One region of the Lentzea sp. NPDC092896 genome, then DNA from elsewhere that is predicted to be linked to it. Evidence: riboswitches for the same ligand, from Rfam matches in the RefSeq annotation. Region 1 holds a riboswitch; the other holds the start of a gene.
The links. A riboswitch is a leader RNA that binds a small molecule or an ion and turns the genes downstream of it on or off. The one in region 1 is predicted to bind cobalamin.
Positions count from the first base shown of each region.

Region 2: another riboswitch for cobalamin. It lies ahead of ACIQF0_RS21850 (putative cobaltochelatase); the one in region 1 lies ahead of ACIQF0_RS10120 (prenyltransferase/squalene oxidase repeat-containing protein).

Region 1 is NZ_JBIVPX010000001.1:2,282,434-2,288,279, reverse strand. It holds gene ACIQF0_RS10125 (hypothetical protein) at 1-1,429, opposite strand, end outside; cobalamin riboswitch at 1,513-1,654, opposite strand; cobalamin riboswitch at 1,725-1,851, shown strand; gene ACIQF0_RS10120 (prenyltransferase/squalene oxidase repeat-containing protein) at 1,884-2,885, shown strand; gene ACIQF0_RS10115 (ribonucleotide-diphosphate reductase subunit beta) at 2,940-3,968, opposite strand; gene ACIQF0_RS10110 (ribonucleoside-diphosphate reductase subunit alpha) at 3,965-5,846, opposite strand, start outside.
Region 2 is NZ_JBIVPX010000004.1:195,856-201,701, reverse strand. It holds gene ACIQF0_RS21860 (cobyrinate a,c-diamide synthase) at 1-774, opposite strand, end outside; gene cobO (cob(I)yrinic acid a,c-diamide adenosyltransferase) at 768-1,382, opposite strand; gene ACIQF0_RS21850 (putative cobaltochelatase) at 1,446-3,350, opposite strand; cobalamin riboswitch at 3,388-3,524, opposite strand; gene ACIQF0_RS21845 (threonine aldolase family protein) at 3,555-4,514, opposite strand; gene ACIQF0_RS21840 (helix-turn-helix domain-containing protein) at 4,525-5,031, opposite strand; gene ACIQF0_RS21835 (zinc-binding alcohol dehydrogenase family protein) at 5,116-5,846, shown strand, end outside.

The DNA of each region.
Region 1 (5,846 bases):
CGACGTGGTCGCCGCGCACGAGCTTGTTGGCCAGGTACGCGCCGAGCTTCGCGGCGGACGTCTTCGCGGCCGGTTGCACGGTCTTCGGCGCCGGGGCGGGCTGGCGGACCACGGCCTTCGGTTTGGTCGTCGGTGTGGGCGCTCTGACGGTGGTGGTCTCGGTCTTGGTGTGCACCGGTGGTGGCGTGGTGCCCTGTGCCGCCGTGGTCGTAGTCGTCGCCGGGGTGCTGCTCGCGGTGGTGGTCGGGGTCGGCTCGGGCACGTCGCCCTTGGCCAGCGCGTACAACCCGATCTGCGACAACCCGAGCGAGGCCTGCGCGCTCGCCCTGATCCACGTGTCGATGCCGGAGATGCCGCCGGTGCGCGCCGCCTGGTACGAGGCCGGGTCGTACGCGATCGCACCGATCTGCCCGGCCAGCGCGGTACCCGAGTCGGACGCGCCGGCCTGTGCGGACTTCAGGAACTCGACGCCCCTGCCGACCTCAGCACCCGCGCCGCCCGCGTCCGCGAGCGCCTGCACGATCAGGCCGGTGCTGTTGGTGTTCGGCGCCTCGGTCCCGACACCGCCACCCCAGCCACCACCGGCGGACTGGTTGTTCTTCAGCCACGTCACGGTCCTCGCGATCGGCTCGTCGAGCCCGGCCGCCCCGGCGCGCTTCGCCGCGAGCATGGCCGACAGCGCGAGGCCCGTCGCGTCACCGTCCGGCGCCGACGAGCCGTCGGCCTTCCCCTCGTCACAGGAGGACACCTTGAGGCCCTCAGGTCCCTGGACGTACCCGAAGAAGATCCGGAAGTAGCCCTCGGAACACTGCTGCGTCACCATCTTGTCGATGGCGGGCTGGTCGTTCTCCCCCGCCACCGCCAGGCCGATCACGGCGAGGGACTGGCCGAACATGTTGGCGTTGTTGTTCACCATGTCCGCCCACTCGGGGTTCTTCGAGTAGTCGCTGATCCGGCCGGCGTCGACGCCCGAGCGCCGGATCGCCGCCTTCGTCTCGGCGACCATGTCGTGGCCGTCGAAGGCACGCGGATCACGGCCGGAGATCTGCGCGGCGAGCAGGGTCTTGGCCACCGCGCCGCCGACGACGATCTGGTCGAAGCCCTGGCCGGGAGCGAGGCCGTCCCAGGTGAAGTAGTCGGTGACGTGTCCCTGGTCGTCCAGGAACTTCATGATCGGCTCGGCGAGCGCGCCGTCACCGGAGGCGTGCATCGCGAAGACCAGGTCGAGCATCAGGCCGTGGTCGGGCAGCTCGCCGCCGAGCGGGTTCTCCAGGGTGCCGTCGGGTCGCAGCTGGTGGGAGAGCCACACGGAGCTGGAGTGGGCGGCGTCGCGATCTCCCGCGGCGGCCGCGGTTCCGGCGATCGTCGTGGCGATCAGGCCCGCGCCGACGGCGAACGCCAGTGCGGCCAGGCTCCTGCGCCGGGTCATTTCTCTCCCCCTCCTCGTGCTGCTCGAGGAGAGGAGACGACGCGGGGCGCCGGCAGCCACCCCTGCGTTTCGCGACAGCGGTCGGTCCGTTCACCCCGCCCGGATGGTGACCCGACTCGCCACTGAAACCAGTGGCCCACGGTTGCGCGACAGTGCCGGATTCCGACCGGCTTCCCCGTCACGGGCGAGGTATGAAGTTGTCGAGCCGAGCGAGGTTAACACCTGGAAACCGCTGTTCGGCACCGCCTTCGGGGTCGGAGGCGAGCGTCACATCCGTACCCGGTACGGGGCCTTGCGCGGCATGAGAACCTGTTGGGCGTTCAGCGCGGCGCGGGGGAAGTCCGGTGAGAATCCGGCGCTGTCCCGCAACGGTGTGCCCTCCGCGGCAAGCCCGGTCACCCGCATCGCGCGGTGTTCACCAACTCCTGTCGTGGAAGTGCGGGAAAGGGTTCTCATGAGACGTCTGGTGCTCGCTGCTGTCCTGATGCTGGGCATTGGCACCGCTGCCACCCCCGCGGTGGCGGCCACGCACAACAAGTCCGGCGCCGCCGCGGGCTGGCTCGCCCGGCAACTGGTCGACGGCGAACGGTTCGAGGCCGACTTCGGCGGCCAGAAGTTCCCCGACCAGGGCCTGACGATCGACGCGATCTTCGCGTTCGCCGCCGCCCGTTCCTCGGACACCAACGCCGAGAAGGCCATCACGTGGCTGGCGAAGCCGGAGATCACCACCGGCTACGTCGGCTCCGGCACCGAGGCCTACGCGGGCGCGCACGCCAAGCTGTTGCTGGCGGCGAAGGTGCGACACAAGAACGGCAACGCTTTCGGCGGTGTCGACCTGGAAGCCGGTCTGCGCGGCCTGCTCGCGCCGTCGGGGAGGTTCTCCGACCGGTCGGACTTCGGTGACTTCTCCAACGCCTTCACCCAGTCCCTGGCGCTGATCGCCCTCGACCGCACGCCGGCCGGCTCGCCCGCGTCGGCCAAGGCCTTCCTCGCCGGAACCCAGTGCCCCGACGGGGGTTTCCCGCTGAACTTCGGTCAGACCCCGTGCGCCAGTGACGTCGACTCGACCGCGCTGGTCGTGCAGGCGTTGCGCGCCACCGGTGACAACGTCAACGCCGCCGAAGGCACCGCCTGGCTCGCGTCGAAGCAGAACGCCGACGGCGGTTTCTCCGTCGGCGCCAACGCTTCCAACGCCAACAGCACCGGCCTGGCCGCGCAGGCGCTGGCCGGTCACCGCCCTGCGGCCGCGACGCAGGCGCGTCAGTTCCTGCGTTCGCTCGCGGTCGGCTGTGCGGGTGCCGTCGCGGACCGAGGCGCGATCGCCTACGACGCAACGGGATTCGACCAGGCGACCGCTCCACGTGCCACGGCTCAGGCGGTGCTCGGCCTGACCGGGGTCAAGCTCGCGAACCTCGACGGCGGAGGCAACCCCGCCGCGCCGACGCTCGCCTGCTGACGAAGCGGTGCCCCTGACCGGAGTTCCCGGCCAGGGGCACCGCACCCGCACGACTCAGAAGTCCTCGTCGAACGCCACCGTGCCGGTCACACCGACCTGGTAGGCCGAAACCCGGCGCTCGAAGAAGTTCGACAGCTCCTGCACGTCCTGCAGCTCCATGAACGCGAACGGGTTCTTGGAACCGTAGATCGGCTCGATGCCGAGCACCTGCAGCCGCCGGTCCGCGACATGCTCCAAATAGGACCGCATGTCCGCCACCGACATGCCGGCGACACCGCCGCCGAGCAGGTCCTCCGCGAACTGCACCTCGGCGTCGACGGCCTCGCGCAGCATCTGCTTGACCTCCTCGTACAAGGAGTCGTCGAACAGGTCCGGCTCCTCGCGGCGCACGGTGTCCACGACGTCGAACGCGAACGCCATGTGCATCGACTCGTCGCGGAACACCCAGTTGGTGCCCGACGCGAGGCCGTTCAAGAGCCCGCGCGACCGCAGGAAGTAGACGTAGGCGAAGGCGCCGTAGAAGAACAGGCCCTCGATGCACGCCGCGAAGCAGATCAGGTTGAGCAGGAACGACCTGCGGTCCTCCCGCGACTCCAGCCGCTTGAGGTCCGAGATCGAGTCGATCCACTTGTAGCAGAACTCGGCCTTCGCGCGGATCGACGGAATCGTCTCCACGGCGGCGAACGCCTCGATGCGGTCGTTCTCGTCGGGCAGGTAGGTGTCGAGCAGCGTCAGGTAGAACTGGACGTGCACGGCCTCCTCGAACAGCTGCCGTGACAGGTAGAGCCGGGCCTCCGGCGCGTTCACGTGCTCGTAGAGGTTGAGCACCAGGTTGTTCGCGACGATCGTGTCACCGGTCGCGAAGAACGCGACGAGCCGGTTGACCAGGTGCCGCTCGGCCTCCGACAGCTTGTTCAGGTCGGCGAGGTCCGAGTGCAGGTCGACCTCCTCGACCGTCCACGTGTTCTTGATGGCGTCCCGGAAGCGCTCGTAGAACAACGGGTACCGCATGGGCCGCAGCGTGAGGTCCATGCCGGGGTCGAGCAGAGCGTTCTGACGGGCGGTGTTGGCGAGCGCGGTCACTGGCAGGCCTCACAGGACTCGGGGTTTTCGAGGGAACAGGCGATGGCTTCGTCCGACGTCACGACGGGCACCGCCGTGGTGGTCGTGGTCGTCGCCTGCTGGATGCGCGTCGCCGGACGGGAGCGCAGGTAGTAAGTGGTCTTGAGCCCGGCTTTCCAGGCGTAGAGGTACATCGAGGAGAGCTTGCCGATCGTCGGCGAGGCGACGAACAGGTTCAGCGACTGGCTCTGGTCGACGTACGGGCCACGCGCGGCGGCCAGTTCGATCAGCGCCTTCTGCGGCAGCTCCCAGGCCGTGCGGAACAACGAGCGCACGTCCTCCGGCAGTTCGGCGATGCCCTGCGCGGAACCGTCGTCCTGCTTGAGCCGGTTGCGCACGGCCTCCGTCCACAGGCCGCGGGCCTTGAGCTCGCGCACCAGGTAGGAGTTGATCTGCAGGAACTCGCCGGACAGCGTCTCGCGCTTGAACGTGTTCGACACCTGCGGCTCGATGCACTCGAAGCAGCCGGCGATCGAGGCGATCGTCGCGGTCGGCGCGATCGCGATCAGCAACGAGTTGCGCAGGCCGTGCTCGCTCACGCGTTCGCGCAGAGCACCCCAGCGCTCGGTCTGCGTGGGCGTGACGCCCCACAGGTCGGGCTGCAGATCTCCCTTGGCGGCACGGGTTTCGGCGAACGCCGGGTGCGCGCCCGCGACCGAGGCCAGCTCCGCCGACGACTCCAGCGCCGTCAGGTAGATCTCCTCGGCGATCCGCGTCGACAGCTCACGGGCCTCCGGCGAGTCGAACGGCAGGCGCAGCTTGAAGAAGACGTCCTGCAGACCCATGACACCGAGACCCACCGGGCGCCAGCGCGGGTTGGAGCGCGCCGCCTGCTCGGTCGGGTAGTAGTTGATGTCGATCACGCGGTCGAGGAACACGACGGCGGTGCGGACCGTGGCACGCAGGCGATCCCAGTCGATGCCGTCGCCGGCCACGTGCGCGCCGAGGTTCACCGAGCCGAGGTTGCAGACCGCGGTCTCCTCGTCGCTGGTGACCTCCAGGATCTCCGTGCAGAGGTTGGACAGGTGCACCACGTTCGACGGCGACGCGGTCTGGTTGCACGTCCGGTTCGCGGTGTCCTTGAACGTCATCCAGCCGTTGCCGGTCTGCGCGAGCGTCCGGATCATCCGTCCATAAAGGTCACGAGCCTTGACCGTGCGCACGGCGCGGCCGGCCTCCTCGGCACCCCGGTAGGCGCGGTCGAACTCGTCGCCCCACAGGTCGACCAGCTCGGGGATCTCGTCCGGGTCGAACAGCGACCAGTCCGCGTCGGCCTCGACGCGGCGCATGAACTCGTCCGGGATCCAGTTCGCCAGGTTGAGGTTGTGCGTGCGGCGCGCGTCCTCACCGGTGTTGTCGCGCAGCTCCAGGAACTCTTCGATGTCCGGGTGCCACGTCTCCAGGTACACGCAGGCAGCGCCCTTGCGCCGGCCACCCTGGTTGACCGCGGAGACCGACGCGTCGAGCGTGCGCAGCCACGGCACGATGCCGTTGGAGTGGCCGTTCGTGCCGCGGATCAACGCGCCGCGCGAACGGACCCGGGACCACTGCACGCCGATGCCGCCGGCGAACTTCGACAGCCTGGCGATCTGCTGGTAGCGGTCGTAGATCGACTCGAGCTGGTCCTTCGGCGAGTCCAGCAGGTAGCACGACGACATCTGGGTGTGCTGGGTGCCGGAGTTGAACAGCGTCGGCGAGCTGGGCAGGTACGCCAGCGACGACATCAGCCGGTAGAAGTCGATGGCCTCGGTCGCCGTCTGCGAGAGACCGCACGCGACACGCAGCAACCAGTACTGCGGCTGCTCGATCACCGAACGCTTCGAGGGGTGGCGCAGCAGG
Region 2 (5,846 bases), on a different contig from region 1:
GAACGCCGCTCCGCCCGCCACGGCGACCACCGGTTCGTTCCCGACTCGGTCGACCTGAGGTTCCCACGCGGCGACGGCCATCGCGGGCACCGACGAGGCCAGTCTGCGGACCGCGTCGAGATCGACGTGCTTGCCCACGGCGGCGGCGATCGCGTCGACCGCGGCGACGGCCTCCGGCCCGTGCTCCGCCGCCGTCACGAGCCCCAAGTGCCGTGAGGGCAAGGAGAACTGCGGATCGCGCGGCAGCACGCCGAGCACGTCGAGGCCCACCTCGTCGCACGCCGACCGGAGCACCTGCTCGTGCCGTTCCGAACCGACCTGGTTGAGGATCACGCCGCCGAGCCGGACGGTGGGGTCGTAGCCGCGGAAGCCGTGCAGCAACGCGGCGAGCGACCGGCTTTGCCCGCGTGCGTCCACGACGAACAGCACGGGCGCGTTGATCAGCTTGGCCACGTGCGCGGTCGAGCCGATGCCCGCGGTGTCGATGCGGCCGTCGAACAGGCCCATCACGCCCTCGACGACGGCGATGTCGCAGCCCTTGGAGCCGTGCGCGAAAAGGCCGGGGATCCGGTGCTCGCCGACCATCACGGGGTCGAGGTTGCGGCCTGGCCTGTTCGTGGCGAGCGAGTGGTAGCCGGGGTCGATGTAGTCGGGTCCCACCTTGAACGGCGCGACCCGCGACCCGGCCCTGCGCAACGCGGCCATCAGGCCCGTCGCGACGGTGGTCTTGCCGCTGCCAGAGGCCGGGGCCGCGACGACCAGCCTGTTCACCACTCGATCCCCCGCTGGCCCTTCTGCCCGGCGTCCATCGGGTGCTTGACCTTGGTCATCTCCACCACGAGGTCGGCGGCGTCGATCAGCTTCTGCGGCGCGTACCGGCCGGTGATGACGACGTGCTGGTGGCCGGGCCGGTTCGCGAGCGTCTCCACCACCTCGTCGACGTCGATCCAGCCCCAGTGCAGCGGGTAGGTGAACTCGTCGAGCACGTAGAAGCCGTGTCGTTCGGCGTTGATCCGGCGCTGGATCTCGTGCCAGCCCTCAAGCGCGGCGGTGGCGTGGTCGTCCTCGGTGCCCTGCTTGCGGGTCCAGGACCAGCCCTCGCCCATCTTGTGCCACTCGACGGCGCCGCCCTCGCCGGTCTCGTCGTGCAGCTTGCCGAGCGCCTTGAACGCGGACTCCTCGCCGACCTTCCACTTGGCGGACTTCACGAACTGGAACACGCCGATGTCCCAGCCCTGGTTCCAGCCGCGCAGCGCCATGCCGAACGCCGACGTCGACTTCCCCTTCATCTCACCGGTGTGCAGCATCAGCAGCGGCCGGTTGCGGCGCTGGCGGGTGGTCAGGCCGTCCTTCGGCACCTCGGTGGGTTGTCCTTGAGGCACTGGGATTCTCCTTGCTCGTTGGTCGCTGCTCCGCAGACTCCGGCGAGTTCGCCGGACGCGAACTCACGCGGCCCGGACGACGCCGGCGAGGTGGTCGGCGCTGAGCTGGTCGAGCTTCACGCAGGTGCCCTGCAACGCCTCGGCGATCTTCTGCGCGAGGCCGAGCCGGACGTGGCCCTGTTCGCAGTCGACGACCACGACGGCGGTCTTCTCCAGCAGGGTGGCGGCCTTGAGCGCGTCCTTGGTCGGGTCGCCGCCCAGGCCGGACGACGTCGCGCGGCCGTCCGTGAGCAGCACGACGAGCGGGCGCTTCTGCGGGTCGCGCATCCGTTCGATCTCCAGGACGCGGTGGGCCTTCAGCAGGCCGTCCGCGAGCGGGGTCCGGCCTCCGGTGCGCATCTTCTTGAGGCGGGTGGCCGCCGCGTCCACGGAAGTCGTCGGGGGCAGAGCGACTTCGGCGGTCTGGCCGCGGAACGTCACCACGCCGACCTTGTCCCGGCGCTGGTAGGCGTCGCGCAGCAACGAGATCACCGCGCCGCTGACGGCCGACATCCGCTTCTGCGCCGCCATCGAGCCGGAGGCGTCGACGACGAACAGGACGAGGTTCGACTCCTTGCCCTCCCTGACCGCCTTGCGCAGGTCGGAGGCGGTGAGCAGCAGTCCGGGGCCACTGCGGCCACGTGCTCGTTGGTGGGGCGCGGCGTTCGTGAGCGTGTCGACCAGGTGCAGCCCGTTGCCGTCCACTTTGGACGACCGGACGATCCGGCCGGTGCGCGCGCGGGCCCTCGAACGCTTGCCGGGCGCGCCTTCGCCGACGCCGGGAACCTCCAGCAGCCGCGCCTTGAACGCGGGCGAGGGTTCCGGCGCAGGACTGTCGCTGGGCGCGTTCCCGTTGCCCTTCGGGCCTTCCTGCGGCTCGGGCAGCTCACCGCCGCCGGGGCCGTCGTCGTCCGGGCCTTCCTCCGGCTCCTCCGCGTGCTCGGCGGCCTGCTTCATCGCGTCCTCGAGCTGCTGCTCCTCGATGCCGGGCTCGTCGAACGGGTCGCGCCGCCTGCGGTGCGGCAGGGCGAGCCGGACGGCGGTCTCGACGTCGGTCTCCTCGACGGTCTCGGCGCCTCGCCACGCCGCGTGGGCGGTGGCGGCACGGGCGACCACGAGGTCCGCGCGCATGCCGTCGACCTCGAAAGCCGCGCAGACAGCGGCGATCCGGCGCAGCTCACTGTCCGGAAGGGACACTTGCGGCAGCTTCTGCTTGGCGTCGGCGATCTGCTGCTTGAGCTTCGCGTCCTCGGCCTCCCACTTGGCCGCGAACGTCACGGGGTCGGCCTCGTAGGCGAGCCGGCGCCGGATCACCTCGGTGCGCACGCTCACGTCCCGCGCCGCCTTCACCGCCACGGTCAGCCCGAACCGGTCGAGCAGCTGCGGCCGCAGCTCGCCCTCCTCGGGGTTCATGGTGCCGACCAGCAGGAACTGCGACGGGTGCGAGACCGACACGCCCTCGCGTTCCACGTGCGCGCGCCCCATCGCGGCGGCGTCGAGCAGCAGGTCGACCAGGTGGTCGTGCAGCAGGTTGACCTCGTCGACGTAGAGCACGCCGCGATGCGCCGCCGCCAGCAGCCCGGGCTGGAACGCCCGCACGCCCTCGGTCAGCGCCTTCTCCAGGTCGAGCGACCCGACCAGCCGGTCCTCGGTGGCGCCGACGGGCAGTTCGACGAGCTTGGCCGGTCGACGGTCAACGCCGTCGTGCGGCCCGTCGGGGCAGTCGGTGCTGCCGGGCACGCAGCCGAACCGGCAGCCTCGCGACACGTCCAGTTCGGGCAGGAGCGCGGCGAGGGCACGCACGATGGTCGACTTCGCGGTCCCCTTCTCGCCGCGGACCAGAACGCCGCCGATGCCGGGATGAACGGCGTTCAGCAGCAGGGCAAGCCGGAGGTCGTCATGGCCGACGACAGCCGAAAAGGGGAACATGCTCGGCGAAGTCCTTCCTCGGGTGTCCACGCCCGCGGTCGGTGATCAAGAGGGGAACGAGTTCCTGACTCCCGGTTCTCTCACTACCGGTCACAGTCGCGGGACGGCGCCGGATTCGCACCGGCTTCCTCGCACTCCCCTCACAGCCCCGGCATCGTCGCATTTCGCACCGCCGGGTCCAACAGCCAGGTGAGCGACGTCGCCCTAGATCAGGCTCTGGAACTCCGCCCAGGCCTCCGCGACCTCGTCCGCCGTCCACTCCAGCGCGGGCTCGGCGATCGTGATCTCGTTCTTCGCGAGCAGGCCGTCGCGCCAGAAGTTGCCGAGGAACTTGCCGCTCACCTCGGTCAGCCGCTTCGGGTCGCCGGGCAGGTGCAGCGCGAACTGGTGGGTGTGCGGCTCCGGCAGGCCCATGGCGGACGCCACGACCTTGGCGTGCTCCACGTAGGTGCCCAGCCGGGGCAGCACGGTGTCCAGGCCGTGCAACGCGGACAGCGCCGCCGGCCACTGCTGGAACAGCATGCCGCCGTACCGGTGCCGCCACACCCGTGCCTGGTCGACGAAGTCCTGGGTGCCGGCGAGCGCCGCGCCGGAGATGCCTTCGAGGGACTTGTAGAACGACACGTAGACCGAGTCGAACAGGCCCGCGATCTCGGGCAGCGGCTTGCCCAGGCCGAAGGTGCTCTCCCACAGTCGCGCGCCGTCGAGGTGCACGACCGCGTCTCGTTCGCGCGCGGCGTCGACCAGCGACGTCAGCTCGTCCCACGTCGGCAGGACGAACCCCCTCTCGCGGTCCGGGACCTCCAGCAGCAGTGTCCCGTACGGCTCGGGGCAGGTCGCGACCTCGGAATTCTCGACCTTGATCGGTCGCAGGCCGGACAGCACGGTCAGCGCGTCGTCCTCGTGGTTCAGCGGATGCGCCTGCGAGTGCATCGCGACGATCGGGTTGTGCGTGCGGTCGGCCCAGCAGCGCAGGGCGATCTGCTGCGCCATGGTCCCGGTCGGCACGAACAGCGCCGCCTCGGTGCCCAGCAGTTGTGCGACGCGGGTCTCCAGCGCGCCCACCGGGCCGCCATCGCCGTAGCGGTCGGGGTCGACGTCCGGCACCGGGCCGAGCCTCTCCAGGAGCGTCTTCTTGCGGGTTCCGGAGAGCTGTCGGTTCATCACCCAGGCATCAAACCTCAGCGGCGAGCGTGTCCGCGAGCGAGATAACGCCCGCCCGGATCTCGGCCGCCGTCATGCCCTGGGCCAGCAGGAACTCGATGTGCTCGCCTCGCAGCACGGCCAGCACGGTGTGCGCCTTGAACGTCGAGCCGACCAGCCGGGCCAGCCGCTCGACGGTGATCCGGAAGTTGCCCTCGCAGCTGCGGACCGTCGTCCGTTCCACGGCGATGACCAGCGGCAACGACGCCAGCACGTGGTCGAACAGGGTGCCGGCGAACTCTCCGGCGGAGCGGCACTCCAACGACGCGGTCTGAATCCAGGAGGCAGCGGTGGCGTCGACCACGGCGCCCACCAGGCCCGCCTTGTCGCCGAACCGCCGGAACACGGTGCCCTTGCCGACGCCCGCCGCGACAGCCACGTCGTCCACCGACACGGCGTCGATGCCGCGCTCGCCGATCAGCCGGGTGGCGGCGGCCAGGATCGCGGCCCTGTTGCGGGCGGCATCGGCACGTTCCAACGAACTCTCCCTTGACACAAGCGGACCGGCAGTCCGTATTCTAGCAACCGGACCAGCGGTCCGCTTATCCAGGGGAGGCAGCGAATGAAGGCAGTGCGGTTCCACGAGTTCGGCGGGCCCGAGGTGCTGAAGGTCGAGGAGGTCCCGGACCCGACCGGCGACACGCTCGTCGACGTCACCGCGATCGGCCTCAACTACGGCGAGACGGTCATCCGCCGGGGCAAGGGCAGGGAGCTGTTCCCGTGGTACCCAGGGCCGTCGCTCCCGGTCGTCCTCGGCTCGGAAGTCGTTGGCATCACAGGAGAAGGCCGACGGGTCATGGGCGTGCCGCGCGGCGGCGCCTACGCCACGAAGGCCGTCATCGAGAACCCGATCGACGTGCCCGACGGCGTGAGCGACCACGAGGCTCTCGCCCTGCTCCTGCAGGGCACCACGGCGGTCGCGGCGGTCAAGGCCGCCCGCATTCAGCCGGGCGACCGGGTGCTCGTCGAGGCGGCGTCCGGTGGCGTCGGCGGTCTGCTCGTGCAGCTCGCGGAACGGGCGGGTGCGACCGTGCTCGCTGCGTCCAGCAAGGGCGGTCTCGGCTACGACTGGGATGACCTGGACCCGGTCGACGTCGTCTTCGAGTCCATCGGCGGCGCGGTCGGGAAACGCGCGTTCGAGCTGCTCAACGATGGCGTCGGCCGCATGGTCGTGTTCGGCTACGCGAGCGGCGAGCCGTTGGACGTCACCGCGAGCGACATCTTCCGCAAGGGCGTCGCGGTCATGGGACTGCCCCGCGACACCACGCCAGAAGAGGTGTTCGAGCTCCAGCT